2 regions of the Vogesella sp. LIG4 genome follow, and region 1 is predicted to be linked to the other one. Evidence: riboswitches for the same ligand, from Rfam matches in the RefSeq annotation. Region 1 holds a riboswitch; the other holds the start of a gene.
What was found. Region 1 has a riboswitch for thiamine pyrophosphate ahead of PSELUDRAFT_RS17710 (thiamine ABC transporter substrate binding subunit). Riboswitches for the same ligand answer to the same signal wherever they lie in the genome.
Positions count from the first base shown of each region.

Region 2: linked by a shared signal. The riboswitch ahead of thiC (phosphomethylpyrimidine synthase ThiC) and the one ahead of PSELUDRAFT_RS17710 (thiamine ABC transporter substrate binding subunit) in region 1 are both predicted to bind thiamine pyrophosphate.

Region 1 is NZ_LT607802.1:3,819,408-3,828,861, forward strand. It holds gene PSELUDRAFT_RS17685 (SIS domain-containing protein) at 62-649, opposite strand; gene PSELUDRAFT_RS17690 (methyl-accepting chemotaxis protein) at 874-2,562, opposite strand; gene PSELUDRAFT_RS17695 (ABC transporter ATP-binding protein) at 2,948-3,895, opposite strand; gene PSELUDRAFT_RS17700 (iron ABC transporter permease) at 3,882-5,357, opposite strand; gene PSELUDRAFT_RS17705 (GNAT family N-acetyltransferase) at 5,411-5,995, opposite strand; gene PSELUDRAFT_RS17710 (thiamine ABC transporter substrate binding subunit) at 6,000-7,016, opposite strand; TPP riboswitch at 7,068-7,174, opposite strand; gene PSELUDRAFT_RS17715 (DUF1800 family protein) at 7,279-8,685, shown strand; gene PSELUDRAFT_RS17720 (DUF1501 domain-containing protein) at 8,697-9,454, shown strand, end outside.
Region 2 is NZ_LT607802.1:1,194,100-1,203,553, reverse strand. It holds gene PSELUDRAFT_RS05680 (DUF4178 domain-containing protein) at 1-703, shown strand, start outside; gene PSELUDRAFT_RS19240 (hypothetical protein) at 700-852, shown strand; gene speD (adenosylmethionine decarboxylase) at 849-1,241, shown strand; gene PSELUDRAFT_RS05670 (sulfite exporter TauE/SafE family protein) at 1,253-1,999, opposite strand; gene PSELUDRAFT_RS05665 (cysteine hydrolase family protein) at 2,286-2,819, shown strand; gene ung (uracil-DNA glycosylase) at 2,854-3,567, opposite strand; gene PSELUDRAFT_RS05655 (rhodanese-like domain-containing protein) at 3,741-4,067, opposite strand; gene PSELUDRAFT_RS05650 (protein-L-isoaspartate O-methyltransferase) at 4,070-4,729, opposite strand; gene PSELUDRAFT_RS05645 (hypothetical protein) at 5,197-5,631, shown strand; gene PSELUDRAFT_RS05640 (DUF3562 domain-containing protein) at 5,666-5,905, opposite strand; TPP riboswitch at 6,137-6,274, shown strand; gene thiC (phosphomethylpyrimidine synthase ThiC) at 6,361-8,265, shown strand; gene PSELUDRAFT_RS05630 (DUF2789 domain-containing protein) at 8,636-8,866, shown strand; gene PSELUDRAFT_RS05625 (hypothetical protein) at 9,048-9,362, shown strand.

The DNA of each region.
Region 1 (9,454 bases):
TTGCTTAAGTGAACACCATTACACCAGCGGCGGGCCTTGTCGCGCCCGACCCGGTTAGGGCTCAGGCGTAGTTCTGCGGGAACAGCGCGCGCTCCACCGATTCGATCAGGATGTGGATCACCTTGATATGCAGCTCCTGCACCCGGTCGGCGTACTGGCCGCCCGGGGTGCACACGTCGATGTCTGCCAGCTGGCCGATCACCGAATCCGGCCGCCCGGTCAGCGCCACCACCACCATGCCCAGCGCCTTCGCCTCCTTCACCGCCGCCAGCACGTTCTTGCTGCTGCCGCTGGTGCTGATGGCCAGCAGCACGTCGCCGGCGCCGGCATGCGCTTCCAGGTAGCGCGAGAAGATGGCCTCGTAGCCGTAGTCGTTGCCCACGCAGCTGATGTGGCTGGGGTCGCTGATCGAGGCTGCCGGCAGTGCCTTGCGATCCAGCCGATAGCGGCCGGACAGCTCCTCGGCAAAGTGCATGGCATCGCACATTGAGCCGCCGTTACCGCAGCTGAACACCCGGCGACCGTTGCGGTACGCCGTCACCAGCGCATCGCCGGCGGCGTCGATGGCGGCCAGCGCCTGCTGGTTGGACAGCAGTGCGTCCAGGGCACTGCGCGCTTCGGTGAGGGTGGCAACAATATGCGGTTTCATGGTGTCAGCCTGGTTTTATCTTGATGGCCGGGCATTGTACCCGCCTCGCCCCGCCTGCGCAGTACCTCTTCCGGCGGAAGCCGGTGCCGGCGCCAACAACAGCACGGGCCCCGCGGGGCCCGTGCGTGTATTGAACAAGCCCTTTCGCAGCGCGGAAGGGCCTGGTTTTACAAACAGCAAGGCTGCCGATGCGATTGCCCGGCAAAGCACCTGGCCAGTACGGCTTACGCCGGCTGCAGCCGCACGGCCGGGCGCAGGCTGGCCGCCGCTGCCACCGCCAGCGGCGGCAGGGTGAAGAAGGCGATTGCCGCTTTCAGCTCCCCTGCCATCTGTTCCAGCTGGCTGGCGGATACCGCGGTCTGGGTGGCGGCGGTGCTGGTTTCCTCGGTCATCTGCGCCACCTGCTCCACGTTGCCGGCGATATTGCCGCTGGCCGCCTGCTGCTGCGCCAGCGCCGCCGATACCGACAGGATCGCCTGGTTGATGCGGCCAACGTTGCCGCTGATGCCGGCCATATTGTCGCGCGCCTGGCGGGTCTGCAGCAGTCCTTGCTCCATGCCGGCCACGGTCTGGTGAATGTCGGCCACCACCTGCTGGCTGCTGGACACCATCTCGGCAATGATCTCGCTGATCTGGCTGGTGGAATGCGCGGTGCGTTCCGACAGCTTGCGCACCTCGTCGGCCACCACGGCGAAGCCGCGGCCGGCCTCGCCGGCGCGCGCCGCTTCGATGGCGGCGTTCAGCGCCAGCAGATTGGTCTGCTCGGCCACGTCGCGAATCACTTCCACCACGCCGGAGATCTGCTGCGACTTGCTGCCCAGCAGATTGGCCTGCTGCTGCGACGCCTGCACCTGCGCGCTGACCTGCTGGATGGTATCCAGCGTGCCGCTGATGCTGGCTTCGCCGGCGCCGGCCAGCTGGCCGGCACTGCCGGCATCGCGCGCCACTTCGCGGGTATTGTCGCTGACCGAGGCGATGCTCACCGACAGCTGCTCCACCGATGCCGACATGGCGGCAACGGAGCGGGTCTGCTCCTCCGCCGTTACCGCGACCTGCTCGGAGGATGCGGCCAACTCGGTGGCGTTGATCGACAGCCGCTCGATCACCTGCTCCAGCTCCTGCACCAGCCGGCCCAGCGATTGCTGCATGACGGCCATGCAGGCCACCACGCTACTGTCGTCGCCGGCCCGCACCGCCAGGCTCTGGCTGAGATCGCCGGCGGCAATGCGCCGTGCCAGCTGCACCACATCTGCCGGCTCGCCGCCCAGCTGGCGCAGCAGGTTGCGGATGATGAAAAAGCCCATGCTGCTGCCCAGCGCCAGACCGGCCAGCATCAGCACGATCGACATATTGGTACTGTGCTGCGCGGAAACCTGCGCCTTGGCGTACTCCTCGGCAGCCACCCGCAGCTGCAGCTCGATCAGCGCGTCGATCTGCCGTGCCACCGGGTCCATCGCCGGGTACAGCTGCTGGTCGGTGAACTGCTGCAGGCCGGCGGCATCGCCCGCCTGCGCCAGCTGGCGCAGTTGCACGGTGGCGGCATTGGCCACCTGCATTGCCTGCTCCGCCCGGGCAGCCAGGCCCTGCTCTTCTGCGGTCAGATAGGTGGCACGGTAAGCCTGCCATTGTTTGTCGATGTCGCTGCGTGCGCTGTCCAGGTTCTGCAGAAAGGTATCGCGGCTGATGCTACCGGCGTGCAGCTTGTGAGTGGCATCCACGATGCTGCTGGCGTAGCCGTCCGCCACGTGCTTGAGCTGCTGCAGCGGCAGCACGCGGTCGTTATAGGTGGTGGCAAAGGCGCCCATGATTCTGGATTGCACATACATGCCGTAGCCGCCCAGGGTGGCGGCTATCAGCAGCAGCAGCCCGAGCAGCAGGCTCAGGCGCTGGCCTATGGTCAGATGACGGAACATGTCGTTACTCCGGTGGGTGAGGTGAGAACGTCAACATTTGTTAATTCATCTGTTAGTTAGCCATTATCAAATTACATGTCAATGCAATAAGCCGCCGCTAGGTAGTTACACCTAGCGGCCACTCCAGCCCGCGCCAGCGCTCTGCCACCACCTCGCTGGCAATAAATGGCCACAAAATGTCTATACCAACCAATAAAGCGCCGGCTTGCGCCATAAAATGCCAATGGCAAGCCGGATTAGCCGCAGATTGCCGGCACAACACCCGTGATGCTTCATGCCAAAAGCATTGCTGCATTTGCACATAGCCAGGCACGGCCACGCGCGGCAATAAAAATGCCGCCCAGCCAGTGGCGTGGGCGGCATGGTGGCGGCGCTCCGGGCGCGATCAGCCCTGCCAGCGCAGCAGCGCCTCCGCGCGCACCCCCAGCGCCAGGCTGCGGCCAACCTGCGGCTGCGGCATGCCGGCCAGCTCGCGCGGGCTGAGCAGCAGCTGCCACGGCGCGTCGTCACCCGCCACCGTCAGCCGCCAGCCATCGGCCTGCGGCGCCACCGCCAGGATGCGCCGCTGCGGCTGGCCATCGCCCAGCACGAAGGCCTGCGGCGGGATGGCGTAGCCATCGAACACATTGTGAAAGCCGACGAAGCGCGCCACCCAGGCACTGGCCGGCTGCGCCAGGATCTCCGCCGGCGTGCCCTGCTGCACGATGCGGCCGTGCTGCAGAATGGCCACCCGCTGCGCCAGGGTGAATGCCTCGTGACGGTCGTGCGTTACCAGCAGCGCCGGCACCTGCAGGCCGGCCAGGTGCTGCGCCACATCGGCCAGCAGCTGCTGTTTGAGGTCGGTGTCCAGGCTGGAGAACGGTTCGTCCAGCAGCAGCAACTGCGGCCGGCACACCAGCGCGCGTGCCAGCGCCACCCGCTGCCGTTCGCCGCCGGACAGGGTGTGGCAGGCGGCGCGGCCACGGCCGGCCAGCCCCACCGCCGCCAGCATGTCTTCGGCCTGCTGCCGCGCCGCACGTGGCGGCTGGCCGCGCTCGACCAGGCCGAAGGCAACGTTGGCCGCAGCGTCCAGGTGCGGGAACAGCGCATGATCCTGGAACATCATCGCCAGCTGGCGGCGCTCCGGCGGCAGCGCCAGCAGGTCGCGGCCGTGCAGGCTGACACTGCCGGCATCCGGCCGCTGCAGCCCGGCCAGCACCGCCAGCAGGCTGGACTTGCCGGCGCCGGACGGCCCCAGCAGCGCCAGCGTCTCACCTGCCGCCACCTGCAGCGACACGCCGTCCAGCACGCGGCGGCGGTGGAAGGCCAGGCTCAGTTGTTCAATCCGCAGCACGATGTTTCTCCGGCCATTCGATGATCAGGAACGCCAGCAGGGCAAAGCCCAGCAGCAAACAGGTAAGCAGCATGGCCTGCTGCAGGTTGGCCGCACCGGGGCGGCCCAGCCGCTGGTAGATCAGCGTGGTGAGCGTGGTCCACTCCGGGCGCGACAGGAACAGCGTCACCGCGAATTCGCCCACCGCGGTGGCAGCGGCAAACGCCAGCCCGCGGCGCAGCGCCGGGCGGATCAGCGGCAGGCTGACGCGGAGAAAAGCGCGCCAGCGGGTGGCGCCCAGGGTGCGCGCCGCCGCCGGCAGGCTGGGCGGCAGACTGGCCAGCGCCGCCGCCACCGCCTTGGCCACAAAGGGGTAGCCCAGCAGCGCATAGGCCGCCAGCAGCAGCCCCAGGCTGGCGCTGAACTGCGGGTACAGCAGCAGCAGGCCGAAGGCCAGCATCACCGGCGACACCATGAAAGGCAGAAAGCCCAGCCCGCGCAGCCACCACCAGCGCGCCGCCGCCACGCCGTGCGTCAGCCCCAGCAACAGCGCCAGCAGCACCGCGCCGGCAGAAAAACGCAGCGTGTTGCCGATGGCGCCCAGCACCTCGCCATCCCACAGGCTGCGCCAGCTGGCGGCATCGGCCTGCAGTGCACGCCAGACAATCGCGGCCAGCGGCGCGGCGCAGCACAGCGCCAGCAACAGCAGCGCCGCCAGCAGCTGCAGGCGTTGCGGCCAACCTTGCGGCGGGCGGCACAACGTGGGGCCGGGGCGGTTGTCCCGCACCAGCCGGCGCTCGACCCAGGCATAGCCGCCTACCGCCAGTGCACCCACCGCCAGTGCCAGCAGTGCCAGCGCGCCGGCATCAGCCAGGTTCAGCTCGTAAGCCACCAGCGAATAGATTTCCACTTCCACCGTGGCGTAGCGCTGCCCGCCCAGCAGCAGCGCCAGGCCGAAACCGGCAAAGCAGTACAGGAAGATCAGGCACAGCGCGGAGCCCAGCCACGGCCGCAGCACCGGCCACTCCACCCGCCAGAAGCAGCGCCACGGCGTGGCGCCCAGCGTGCGCGCCGCCTGCAGGCGGCTGGCCGGCACCTGCGCCAGGCCATCCACCCCGGCACGCACCAGCAGCGGCAGGTTGTAGAACAGGTTGCCGTACAGCAGCAGCCACGGCGTGTCCTGCAGATTGATGCCGCTCACGCCATGCGGGCCGAACAGCGCCAGCACGCCGAGGCCGGCCACCAGGGTGGGCATCACGAAGGGTAGCAGCAACAACCGCAGCAGCAGGCGGCGGCCGGGAAAGTCATAGCGCGCCAGCACCCAGGCCAGCGGCAGGCCAATGAGCAGGCACAGCAGACAGCTGGCCAGCGCCTGCCCCAGCGACCACGCCAGCCGCCACTGCAGGTAGCTGTCCTGCAGCAGCGCCGGGCTGAACGCCACCCCGCCCTGCCACAGCAACCGCGCCAGCGGCGCCGCCACCATGGCGGCCAGGAACAACAGCGGCAGCAGCGCCAGGCTGCTGCGCAGCGGCCAGTTCACGCAGCGTGCTCCAGCAGGAACACCTGCTCGTCGCCGTCTTCCGGGTCGTGCCAGCTGCCCACCTGGCAAAAGCCGAAGCGGTGCGCCAGCGCCAGCGACGGCTGGTTGTGCGGCGCGATGGACAGCACGAAGCGCTGCTGCCCGTGCTCGCGCCGCGCCCAGTGCAGCATGGCGGCCAGCGCCTCGGCGGCGTAGCCCTGGCGACGGTGCGCGGCGTACACGGTGTAGCCCAGCTCCACCGCGCCCGGCGCCAGCTCATGCAGATACGCCGGCGCCGGCGTGCTGTGAAAGCCGATATGCCCCAGCATGCGGCCGCTGTCGCGGCACAGCATGGCGCGCAGCGACCACGGCGCGTAGCCGTCATCGGCCAGCATGTCCGCCAGCCGCAGCGCCATCAGCGCCTGCTCGCCCAGCCAGTCCGCCGGCAGCACGGCGCCCAGCCGGGCGCCGGCCTCGACATGGCGGCCGTTGCTGCCCAGGCGCAGTACCTCGGCATCCAGGTGGCGCAGTATCAGCCGCGGGCTGTGGATGTCGCCGTGGCGTCCAACTGCAAGATTGGCAGCAAGGTTGGCCGCAAGCATGGCGTCAGTTACCGGATTTCAGCACCAGCCGCGTCCAGCGGCTGACCCAGCCGGCGGTCTTGGCCTGCATGGCGTCAAGCTTGGGGTTGCTGAACGCGGTGGGCTGCGGCGCGTGCTTGTACACCGGGTCCAGGCTCACGCCGTCCACTGCCGGGTACATCCACATTTCGGTGGGAATCGCCTGCTGCGCCGCATTGCTGCGCATGAAATCGACAAAGGCCTGCGCCGCCTGCGGCTCCTTGCCTCCCTTCACCCGCGCCACGCCTTCCACCTGCTGGAACACGCCGCCCTTGAGCAGCAGGTTGGCGGTGGGCGCCTCGCTGAGTTTTTCCTTGCTGTAGAACACCTCGGCCGCCGGGCTGGTGGCATAGCTCACCACGATGGGGCGCGCGCCGCCGTTGCGGCTGAACTCGGTGTAGTAGGCCTCGCTCCAGCCTTTCACCACCTTCATGCCGTTATCGCGCAGCTTCTCCCACCACTGGAAGGCGCCGGCCTCGCCCTTGCCGGCGATGGTGGCCAGCAGAAAGGCCAGCCCCGGGCTGGAGGTAGCCGGGTTTTCCACCACCAGCAGGTTCTTGTAGGCCGGCTTGGCCAGGTCGTCCAGGCTGGCCGGCAGCGGCAGCTTGTTCTTGGCGAACCAGGCCTTGTCGATGTTCAGGTTCACGTAGCCGTAGTCCACCGCTACCGCGCCCGGCAGGGCAACGCCGGCCACGCTGCGGCCAACCTTGCTGCTGGTGGGCTCCAGCACGCCGGCGGCATTGGCCTTGCCGATCAGGGTGTTGTCGATGCCGTACACCACGTCGGCAATGGGGTTGGCGCGGGTGAGGATCAGCTTGTTGAGCATCTCGCCGGCATCGCCGGCCTTGATGATGGACAGCTTCACGCCGGCCTGCTGCTCGAACTCGGCCAGTTTGTCCTTGGGCAGGCTGAACGAGCTGTGCGTCAGCACGCGCAGCTCGCCGGCTGCGGCACAAAGGGAGACGCCGGCCAGCGCCAGCAACATGATGGTTTTCTTGAACATTGCAGACATCCTCTTTTGCTTACGGCACCCAAAAGAAGAAGCGGCACGCGGCATGGCCGCACATCACACTTCCTCCGCTGGCATGACCCAGATCAGGTTCTGGGGTATTTCTCAGTCCGCCTGGCCAACATGCCTGGCGGGCACCCCCGGTGATCGAGCGGCAAGTATAACGCTTCATGCCACAATCCTTAACAGCTGTGCGCAACCCGCCCCTGCCCTGGCAGCTAGACTGTGAACTGCCTTTTTACATTCCACTGCCATCATGCTCCTGCTGCGCCGCCTGCTTCCGCTCCTGCTCCCGCTGTCTGCCCTGGCTGCGCCAATCGGCGAGGACGGCGCCCGCCTGCTGCTGCAGCGCACCGGCTTTGGCGCGCCGCCGGCGGCCATCCGCCAGCTGGCACCACTGGAACGGGCGCAGGCGGTGGACCGCGTGCTGGACGAGGCCCACCACGTGGCACAGACCCCGCCACCGGGCTGGGCGGAGCAGGAACTGCAACTGCCGCCGCGGCGCGACATGAGCGAGGAAGAGAAAAAGGCATTCCAGCGCGAGGAGCAGGAAAAGGGCCTGGCGCTGCGCGGCTGGTGGCTGCAGGAGATGTATGCCAGCCACAGCCAGATCAGCGAAAAGATGACCCTGTTCTGGCACAACCACTTCGTGTCGGCACTGGAAAAAGTGAAAGTGCCGGAGCTGATGTACCAGCAGAACGTGCTGCTGCGCCGCGATGCGCTGGGCAACTTCGCCACCCTGCTGCACGACGTCGCCCGCGATCCGGCCATGCTGCGCTACCTGGACACCGCGGCCAACCGCAAGGGCCAGCCCAACGAGAACTTCGCCCGCGAGGTGATGGAACTGTTCACCCTGGGCGAAGGCCATTACAGCGAGCAGGACATCCGCGAGGCGGCACGCGCCTTCACCGGCTGGAGCCTGCAACCGGGCAGCATCAGCTTCGTCTACCGCCCGCGCCAGCATGACGACGGCAGCAAGACCGTGTTCGGCCGCAGCGGCAATTTCGACGGCGACGAGGTGCTGGACCTGCTGCTGGCGCGGCCGGAAACCAGCCGCTTCATCACCCGCAAACTGTGGCTGTACCTGGTGTCGCCGCAGGTGGACGAGCAAAAGGTGCAACAGTTGGCCGCAAGCTTCGCCCGCGACTACGAGATCAAACCGCTGCTGCGCAAGCTGCTGCTGAGCGATGCCTTCTGGCGCAGCGCCGGCCAGCAGGTGAAATCGCCGCTGGAGCTGACCGTGGGTACGCTGCGCACCTTCGAGCAGCCGGCGCCGGACTGGCGGGCGCTGGCGGTGCTCAACCGCGGCATGGGACAGGACGTGTTCAACCCGCCCAATGTGCGCGGCTGGCCCGGCGGCGAAGCGTGGATCAACAGCGCCACCCTGCTGGCACGCAAACAGTTCCTGGATCGCCTGTGGCGCGACGGTGGCAACCGGCCGGCCATGGACCCGGCCGCCAGGCCGCTGGAGAAACGCGCCGAGCGCAGCATGAATCAGCTGGTGCTCCCGGCGGACGACTGGCTGCAAGGCACCGGGCTGAGCATGGCGCAGCTGCCGCACTACCTGCTGGCGCTGCCGCCCACCCAGCCGCTTGCGGCCAACCTGCCCGCCAGCCAGACGCTGCGTGCGCTGTTGATGGATCCGGCTTACCAGGTGGAATGAGGGAGACCCCGATGCAAAGACGCGACTTTCTCAAAACCCTGGGCGCCGGCCTGCTCACCGTGCAACTGCCCGGCCTCGCCTACGCGCTGGCACCGGCCGGCTATGAGCGGCTGCTGATCCTGGTGGAGCTGAAGGGCGGCAACGACGGCCTCAACACCGTGGTGCCGTTCGCCAGCAGCGATTACTACCGGCTGCGCCCCAGCCTCGCCATTGCCCGCGAACAGGTGCTGCAACTGAACGAAAGCAGCGGCCTGCACCCGGCGCTGGCACCACTGCTGCCGCTGTGGCAGGCCGGCCAGCTGGCCATCGTGCAGGGCGTGGGCTACCCGGAACCCAATCTGTCGCACTTCCGCTCCATCGATATCTGGGACAGCGCCAGCAACAGCCAGCAATACCTGAGCGACGGCTGGCTGACGCGGCTATTCCAGCACTACCCGCCGGGTGATGCCTACGCCAGCGACGGTGTCATCCTCGGCAGCCAGACACTGGGGCCGCTGGCCGGCGGCGCCCGCGCCGTGGTGCTCACCACGCCGGACAGCTTCGCCCGCCAGGCCAGGCTGGTACAAAGCCACGCAGCCGGCGGCAGCGGCGCGCTGGCACACATCCTGAAAGTGGAAGACGACATCCGCCATGCGGCTGCGGAGCTGGGTGGCAGCGGTGGCGGCATGGCCGCCATGGCACCGGCTGGTGCGCGCGACGAAGGCAAGCTGCCGGCCGCGCCCGGCGCCTTCGGCCAGGCTATCCGCACCCTGCTGGCCACACTGGACGG
Region 2 (9,454 bases), 1.5 Mb from region 1:
TGAGCGCGCCACCGTACTGGGGCAACACCAGGCACTGCAGACTCTGGGACAGCGTTTCACCCTGGCCAATGGCAGCGAAGCGAAGATAGACGGCAAGACCTGGACCATCATCGGCCTGCTGGGCTGGGTGGTCACAAAGGATCGCAGCAGCAGCTGGAACGAATACCTGCTGTACGAACCCCTGCTAGGCTTCCGCTGGCTGACAGAAACCAGCGACGGCTGGTACTTGGGCACCCTGATGGATGTCTGGGTGGACCAGGTCACGGCGGACTACGCGATATGGGGTAAAAAAAGTTTCGAGCCGCGCTACCCGATCTACGATGGCGAGATCGCCTGTGCAGCTGGCGCCTTTCCATGGCGGGCACGTGTCGGCGAACGCGTCAGCATCAGCGAGTTTGCCAGTGCCGACGGCAAGACGCTGCTGGCCAGCGAAGAAAGCAAGCTGGAGCTCACCTGGAGCAGCAGCAGTCGCATCAGCAATGCCGACATCGCACGCTGGTTCGGCAATGAAGCACCGCTGGAGCCAGCCTTTAGCGGATCACCAGCCAAGCGGCTTGAGACTCAGCAACGAATCGCTACCGGCGCCAGCGTCCTGCTCTGGTGCATCAATCTGCCGCCCTTGATCAACAGCGACAGTAGTGCTGTTTTTATCATTCTGTTTATGGCGACCTGCATATTGTGGGCGCCGCTGAATAACCGATGAAACACTTCACCTTCATCTGCTACTGCCTGGCGATCATCATCATCACCACCTTGCTGAGCTACGCCCAGGATGATGAAGGCAGTTACCGTAGCGGCGGCAGCGGCAGTAGCAGCCGCGGCTATGGCGGCTTCTCCGGCGGGCACAAATGAGCCACCTGGGCGAACACCTGCTGGCCGACCTGTATGACTGTGCGGCCAACCTTCTCGCCGATGCCTCACACGTGGAGCACGCACTTTACGCTGCGGCCCGTGCGGCGGGAGCCCATGTGCTGGCAGGACACTTCCATCATTTCGGCGCGGGGCAGGGCGTCACCGGCGTACTGCTGCTGGCCGAATCGCATATCAGCATCCACACCTGGCCAGAGTACGGCTATGCCGCCATCGACCTGTTCCTATGCGGCAGCGGCGCGCACATGGCGGCCTTGCAGGTACTGAATCAAGCGCTGCAGGCGGGGCGAACCGAAACCAGCCGGCATCAGCGCGGGCAGCGTTCCCGCCACCACGACAGCGCAGTTCTGCCAGCAAACAACCCAGCTTGATCCACGACCACTCAAACCAACGCCGAGTACACCAGCTGCGCGCCGGACAGCGCCAGCAGCGCCACCGCGCTGCTGAAGAAGGCCTGCTCCGGCATGCGGCGCTGCAGGCGCACGCCCAGCCATACGCCCAGCGGCACCAGTGGTGACAGCAACAGGCACTGCCAGAGTACCGTTGCCGTAAACAGATGCAGCGCCAGGTAGGGCAGCAGCTTCACCAGGTTCACCACGGTAAAGAACACCGCCAGTGTGGCGACGAAGCGTTCCTTGGACAGCGGGCGACTGAACAGGTACACCAGCACCGGCGGGCCGCCGGCATGCGCCAGCGTGCTGGTGAGGCCGCCAAACAGCCCGGCGATGCGCCCGGCCAGCGGCCCCATCTGCCGCGGCGTGGCCGGAAAGAAGCGCAGCCACAGCCGCTGCGCGGCGAATAGCAGCGCCAGCAAGCCGATCACCAGCTTCACCGACCAGGCCGGCAGCAGGCCGAAGGCCAGCGCGCCCAGGCCAATGCCCAGCAGCGCACCGGACAGCATCAGCCGCAATTCGTGCGTGTCCCAGCGCCGCCAGTACAGCTTCACGCTGGACAGATCCATCAGGCACAGCAGCGGCAGGGTAAGGGCGGCGGCGGCTTCCGGCGGCATCACCAGCGACATCAGCGGCACGGCAATGCCGCCGAACACGCCGCCAAAGCCACCCTTGGCGACACCGGTGAGCAGGATGGCCACGGCGCTGACCAGCCAGGCGGAAAGTGAGAAGCTCATCTGACAATCGAATCTATTGAAGTGGAACCGACGAGCATAGTGGCGAAACCGTCATGCCGTCATCCGGCAGGTAGCGGCAATGCCGGTATCGTGATTGACGAAACCGGCGGCGCCAACTCATGATGCACGCATGAGTGCACCTGCCCGCCACACCACCGCCACCACCACGACCCGACAACGGGGCCGGGAAGGCGACGTACAGCCGCAGTAGCCGTACTTTCCCACCCCGGGCGCTGGCCGGGGTGTACTTCTCCGGCCCGTTCGGGCACATCACCAAGGAGAAGCCATGAGTTCCCCCGTTCGTAGCGCCCTGTTGATCATCGACATGCAGTACGGCCTGTATCACGCCCCGGACAAACCGTGGCAGCGCGAACAGCTGCTGGCCAATATTGGCAGCCTCGTCACCCGGGCACGCCGTACGGGAACCCTGCTGCTGGCTGCGCGCCATACCGGCCCCGCCGATTCCCCCATTGCTGCGGGCAGCCCCCTGTGGCAGTTGCTGCCGGAGCTGGCGCTCGAACAAAACGACGCCATCATCTTCAACAAGACCCGCCCCAGCTGCTTCCAGGGCACGGAGCTGGCAGCGCTGCTGGCGCAGCATGACATCCAGCGGCTGATCATCTGCGGCATGAAAACCCAGTACTGCGTGGACAGCACCGTGCGCGCCGCCGCCGAGCGCGGCCTGCAATGCGTGCTGGTGGCGGATGCGCATTCCTGCGCGGATACGCCACAGCTGCCGGCCAGCCAGATCGTGGCCCACCATAACGCGACCCTGGCGGCCTTCGCTTCTATCCAGCCGGCAAGCGAGATCCAGTTCTGATGCCGACAGTCAGGCCGGCAAGCAGGGCAGCCCGCTAGAACAGGCGGTCCTGCGTAGCCGGCGCGCCCCAGGCGATTTCGCCGCGGCCGCGTGCGGCCAACCATTGATTGGCCTGCGAGAAGTGACGGCAGCCGAAGAAGCCGCGGCTGGCGGACAGCGGAGACGGATGCACCGCCTTCAGCACCGCGTGGCGGCCGGCATCGATGCGCTCGGCCTTGCCCTGCGCCCAGTTGCCCCACAGCAGGAACACGCAACCGGGGTTTTGCGCGCTCACCGCGTCGATCAGCGCATCCGTGATTTGCTGCCAGCCGAGCTTGCCGTGGCTGCCGGCATTGTCGGCCTCCACCGTCAGCGAGGTGTTGAGCAGCAGCACGCCCTGGCGCGCCCAGTGCGACAGGTCGCCGCTGGCGGCCGGGGCGACGCCCAGGTCGCTGGCCAGCTCCTTGTACATATTGCGCAGGCTGGGCGGAATCTTCACCCCGGCCGGCACCGAAAAACTCAGCCCCATGGCCTCGCCGGCACCGTGGTACGGGTCCTGCCCCAGGATCACCACCCGCACGTCCTGCGGCGCCACGTGGCGCAGTGCATTGAAGATCAGCTCGCGCGGCGGATAGATCGCCACGCCGTCAGCGGCGCGGGCGGCAAGACGCGCCTCGATGGCCTGCAGCTGCGCGGCCAGCGCCGGAGCGGCCAGCACATCGCGCCAGGCGGTGGGCAGGGATTCGATAGCGGGGGATAGGTAACTCATGCTCACTCGATTTCTGCCACGCGGTGGCAACAACAAAAAAGCCGCTCCGGCAGGAACGGCTTTCGACTTGGCAGGATGGCGCAGAATCTGTTTACGATCTCGCGAGCTAGAGCGAGACAAGGCGTACTCACCGCGTAACGTTTCACGAAGCACAGCAGATCGTAAGCAGGTTCTCAGTAGCGTGCCATCGCCGGGTCTACCTCATTGGCCCAGGCATCCACGCCGCCACGCAGGCTCAGCACCTGCTCGAAGCCGGCGTTCTGCAGGTAGAGGCCCACCTGGAAGCTGCGCACGCCGTGGTGGCAGATGGTAACGATGGGCACATCGTCCGGCAGCTCGTTATGACGCAGCGGCACCATGTTCATCACCATCTGCTGCGAGCCGGCGATGTGGCACAGCGCGTATTCCCAGTCCTCGCGCACATCCAGCAGCACCGGCTTGGCACGACTGTCGTCCGCCAGCCAGGCCGCCAGATCGCGGGCAGTGATTTCGCCTACCATGCTCAGAAGCTGAAGCGGGACGGCTCGATGGCGTCCAGCTGCTGCAGGCGTGCGATATTGGTGTCGAAGCTCACGCTTTCCTGGTAGGCGCTTTCCGACACGCGGGTGATGATCTTGGCGATCATTACCGGGGCATCGCCCACGATCACCGCCAGGCGGCCGCCCACGGCCAGCTGCGCCTTCAGCGCTTCCGGCACCACCGGTACCGAGCCGCCGAGGAAGATCACGTCGAACGGCGCCTGCGAGGCCAGGCCGTCGATGCCGTTGCCCACACTCAGGGTCACATTGCGGATGCCGGCGGTCTTCAGGTTGGCCGCAGCGCGCTGGGATTGCTCGGCGTCCAGGTCCACGCTGTACACGTGCTGGCTCACCGCGGCCAGCAGTGCGGTCATGTAGCCGCTGCCGGTGCCCACTTCCAGTACCTTGTCGCTGGCTTTCACCTGCAGGTCCTGCAGCAGGCGGGCTTCCACCTTCGGTTCCAGCATGGTGCAGCCGTTTTCCAGCGGCAGCTGCACGTCGGTAAATGCCAGGGTGCGCTTGTCTTCCGGCACGAAATCTTCGCGTTTCACGTGAAACAGCAAATCGAGGATGGAGGTGTCGAGCACATCCCACGGACGGATCTGCTGCTCAACCATGTTGAAACGGGCTTGTTCGAAATTCATCGGAAACTCCGGGGGATTCAAGACTAAATAAAAGGACGACTCTGAAAACCGCACGCGGCATGTCATACGGTTTTCGCAGGCGCCCGGCATCGGGCTGAAACATCACCATGCTGCCTGTGCAGCAGCCGGAGAAAAACCATCAATATCAAGGCACTGGCAAAAAAATGCCACTACCGTACCGTGCCACCCTCACGCCACCGCTACCGCCCGCAGTGGCGGCCGCTGGCCGCACTTATCCAAAGTGGCCGTCATCATACAGGAGTCGGAGAAAGCCCCCAAGGCACATGTCGCATTCTTGCCTCAAAGGCTAGGGGGCAGGGCTTGAAGAACGGACCAGTGGCATGGATGGGCAGGGCGAGGAAAAGTTGCATGCCGGTAGCCGGCCGCAGCCGGCATTGCATTGGCATTCCGCAGTAAATAACGGTATATACTGTATATCTCGTTTAATCAGCGCACCGGTGCCCGTCATGAAGAAACCCGCAGCAATCACGCCCGAGACCACTACTCCCACCCAGCAAACCGCCCGCCCTACCCGTAGCCGCCGTCGCACCGGCAGCAAGCCGGCCGCAGCGGAGCAGGCCGCCCCGGCAGAAGCCGTGGCAAGCAAGGCGCCAGCCGTTGCTGCCGCCCCGGTAGAGGCCGCCGCCGTCACCACTGCCGGTGACAAGAAAAAGAAGAAAACCAAGGTGGTGCGCGACAGCTTCACCATGCCCAAGAGCGACTACGACAAGATTGCCGAGCTGAAGAAGAAAAGCCTGGATGCCGGCATCAACATCAAGAAGAGCGAGCTGCTGCGCGCCGGCCTGCTGGCGCTGGAAGCCATGCCTGTTGCACGGCTGAAAACCATGCTGGCCAAGGTGGAAAGCATCAAGACCGGCCGCCCGTCGTCCAAGAACGACTAGGCATTAACAATCAGGCAATGCGGCCAACTGCCGCTCAGCCCTGTAAACGGCGGGCAGCAGGCGCCACACGAGCGGCGTCTGCCTGCGCGCCGGGCATGGCACGCAGGGATTCGCGTACCTTCCGCCCGGCCAGCACCAGCAGGTAATCCTGCACCCGGGCGTGGGCGCATAGCGAGCCCAGCGCCTGCTCGAAGCATCTTTGCACCTCGGCCTCCGGCACACCGGTCTTGCTGGCAACATCCTCGATGGCATGCCGCAACTGACTCTCGTTCATTCCCGCCTCCTCCTGGCCACCTGTGGCCAGCCGACAAGTATTGACTGTAGAACAACACCTGCCAGACGCCAGCCCGGTTTGCCGCCAACCGCCTCCCCACGCCCAAATCACCCATGATGGTTGGCGCCAGACGCCTGCCGATGCCGGGCAACTACCTGGTTTCAAAGCGGAATGCCGCGACGGCGCAGAGGAAAAAGCGCTTGCGGTCACACCGCAATTCACTTACCTTCGCTGCGTCGCTAGGGGTCCTGCCCCTGCCGGACAGCGCCAGGGAGCAGTTCCCGCACGCAACGGCAGGCTGGTGGGTGAGAGTTACCCTTCGAACCTGACCCGGATAATCCCGGCGTAGGGAAGCGTGATCTGCCAGACACTCCAATGCCGTACGGGCCTCGCCCGTGCCGCCCCGCCTGTCCGGGTCGCTCCTTGCGCCGTTTCATCGCAACTGGAGCCCCCCGATGAACGCGCCTAGCAAACTGAACGAACAAATGGTGGTGGATTCCGCCGCCATCCAGCCGCTGCCGAACTCCCGCAAGATCCACGTACAGGGCAGCCGCCCGGACATTCGCGTGCCGATGCGCGAAATCAGCCAGGCCGACACCCCCACCCAGTTCGGCGGCGAGCAGAACCCGCCGATCTACGTCTACGACACCAGCGGCCCGTACAGCGACCCGCAAGCCAGCATCGACATCCGCTCCGGCCTGCCGGCACTGCGTGCTGCCTGGATTGCCGAGCGTGACGACACCGAGCTGCTGGCCGGCCTGAGCAGCGAATACGGCCGCGCCCGCGAGGCGGACCCGAAGCTGGCCGACCTGCGCTTCGACCTCACCCGCAAGCCGCGCCGCGCCAGGGCCGGTGCCAACGTTACCCAGATGCACTACGCGCGCCGCGGCATCATCACCCCGGAAATGGAATTCGTCGCCATCCGCGAAAACCAGAACCGCAAGGCGTATATCGAATCGCTGCACGCCACCGGCAACAACCGCCTGCTGGAGCTGATGACCCGCCAGCACGCCGGCCAGAACTTCGGCGCCCAGCTGCCGGAAGACATCACCGCGGAATTCGTGCGCCAGGAAGTGGCCGCCGGCCGCGCCATCATCCCCAACAACATCAACCACCCGGAAAGCGAACCGATGATCATCGGCCGCAACTTCCTGGTGAAGATCAACGGCAACATCGGCAACAGCGCGGTAACATCGTCGATCAGCGAAGAAGTGGACAAGATGACCTGGGGCATCCGCTGGGGCGCCGACACCATCATGGACCTGTCCACCGGCAAGAACATCCACGAAACCCGCGAGTGGATCCTGCGCAACTCCCCGGTACCCATCGGCACCGTGCCCATCTACCAGGCGCTGGAAAAGGTGAACGGCAAGGCCGAAGACCTCAACTGGGAAATCTTCCGCGACACGCTGATCGAACAGGCCGAGCAGGGCGTGGACTACTTCACCATCCACGCCGGCGTACTGCTGCGCTACGTGCCGATGACCGCCAACCGTATGACCGGCATCGTGTCGCGCGGCGGCTCCATCATGGCCAAGTGGTGCCTGGCGCATCACCAGGAAAACTTCCTCTACACCCACTTTGCGGAAATCTGCGAAATCATGAAGGCCTACGACGTAGCCTTCAGCCTGGGTGACGGCCTGCGCCCGGGCTCCGCCTGGGACGCCAACGACGCCGCGCAGCTGGGCGAACTCAAGACCCTGGGCGAACTGACGCAGATCGCCTGGCAGCACGACGTGCAGGTGATGATCGAAGGCCCCGGCCACGTGCCGATGCAGCTGATCAAGGAGAACATGGACAAGGAACTGGAGTGGTGCCACGAAGCGCCGTTCTACACCCTGGGGCCGCTCACCACCGACATCGCACCGGGCTACGACCACATCACCTCCGCCATCGGCGCCGCACAGATCGGCTGGTACGGCACCGCCATGCTGTGCTACGTCACCCAGAAGGAACACCTGGGCCTGCCGAACAAGAACGATGTGAAGGAAGGCATCATCACCTACAAGCTGGCTGCGCACGCCGCCGATCTCGCCAAGGGTCACCCCGGCGCGCAGATCCGCGACAACGCGCTGTCCAAGGCGCGCTTCGAGTTCCGCTGGGAAGACCAGTTCAACCTGGGCCTGGACCCGGACAAGGCGCGCGACTTCCACGACGAAACGCTGCCGAAAGACAGCGCCAAGGTGGCGCACTTCTGCTCCATGTGCGGCCCGCACTTCTGTTCGATGAAGATCACCCAGGACGTGCGCGAATTCGCCGCCAAGCAGGGCATCAGCGAGCAGGACGCGCTGCACAAGGGCATGGAAGTGAAGGCTATCGAGTTCGTGCAGGGCGGCGGCAAGCTGTACGACAAGATCTGATGCCGCGTTCCTGATTTACCGTTTCACATGAAACAAAAGGTTGGCCGCAAGCTTGCGGCCAACCTTTTTTATTTGCCAAAGGCGCAACGGCTCACTGCCGGCTGAATTCCTGCTGGCGTACCTCCTCCAGCAGCGCGTGGAACCAGTCGCAGGCGTGCAGGTTTTTCAGGTCGCCATCGCTGCACAGCTTGCCGTAGTCGGGCAGGCTGCCGGCGGCGCGGCATTGCTCACACCCAGCTACACGGCAGCGACGTATTACTCACCGGCGATGCCAATTGCGCTGCTACATCCGTTGCTGCAGTCTATGCTGCACAGACAAATCGTTGCACAGTCACATCACCAACAAAACACGTTGCCAAAGGAGAGCAGCATGGATACCAGCCACCACGATCTGCCGGGCCTGTTCCAGCAACTGGGCCTGCCGGCCGAGCCCCCCGCCATCCGCGCCTTCATCGCCAGCCACCCGCTGCCGCACGAAACCGCCATCGAGGATGCCCCGTTCTGGAACCGCTCGCAGTCATCGTTCCTGAAGCAGGCGCTGGACGAAGACGCCGAGTGGGCGGAAGCAGTGGACGCACTGGCCAACCTGCTCAGCAGCTGAGGCCAGCCAGCCGCCCGGTCATGGTCTATGCTGGGTTACACCCACCAGGCATGCGCGCACGCGCCCCCGCGTGCGCCGGCCCGGCTACCTTGCAACACGGCCGCCCAACAGCCTCCGCGCTGCAGCGGCAGCTGCTGACCGCGCGCTTCCGGCATGCCCTGTTCTGACAGGAGTAGCCACCATGTTCATCGCCCGCTGGAGTATCGAAGCCCGTTTCGGCCACAAGGCCGAAGTGCTGGCGCAGATGCATCACTGGTTACAGGAAATCGGTTCACAAATAGGCTGGAGCGAAGACCGCGTGCGCCTGCTGACCGGTTCGATCGGCGCCAGGGAATCCACCATCCAGTCCGAAATCACCGTTGGCAGCCTGGCCGAGCTGGAAGCCGCCTGGGCCAAGCTGGCCACCCTGGACGCCCACGCCGCCTGGAGCCGACAGCTGGAACCACACGTGGTTTCCGGTACCCAGCACTGGGAAATCTTCCGCCTGCTGAGCTGATCTTTTCCACACGGCGTCCGCCTGCCGCCGGCGCTCGCGGCGGCAATGCGGGCGGCTACACCTAAGCCACTGATTCCGCTATACTTCCGCCC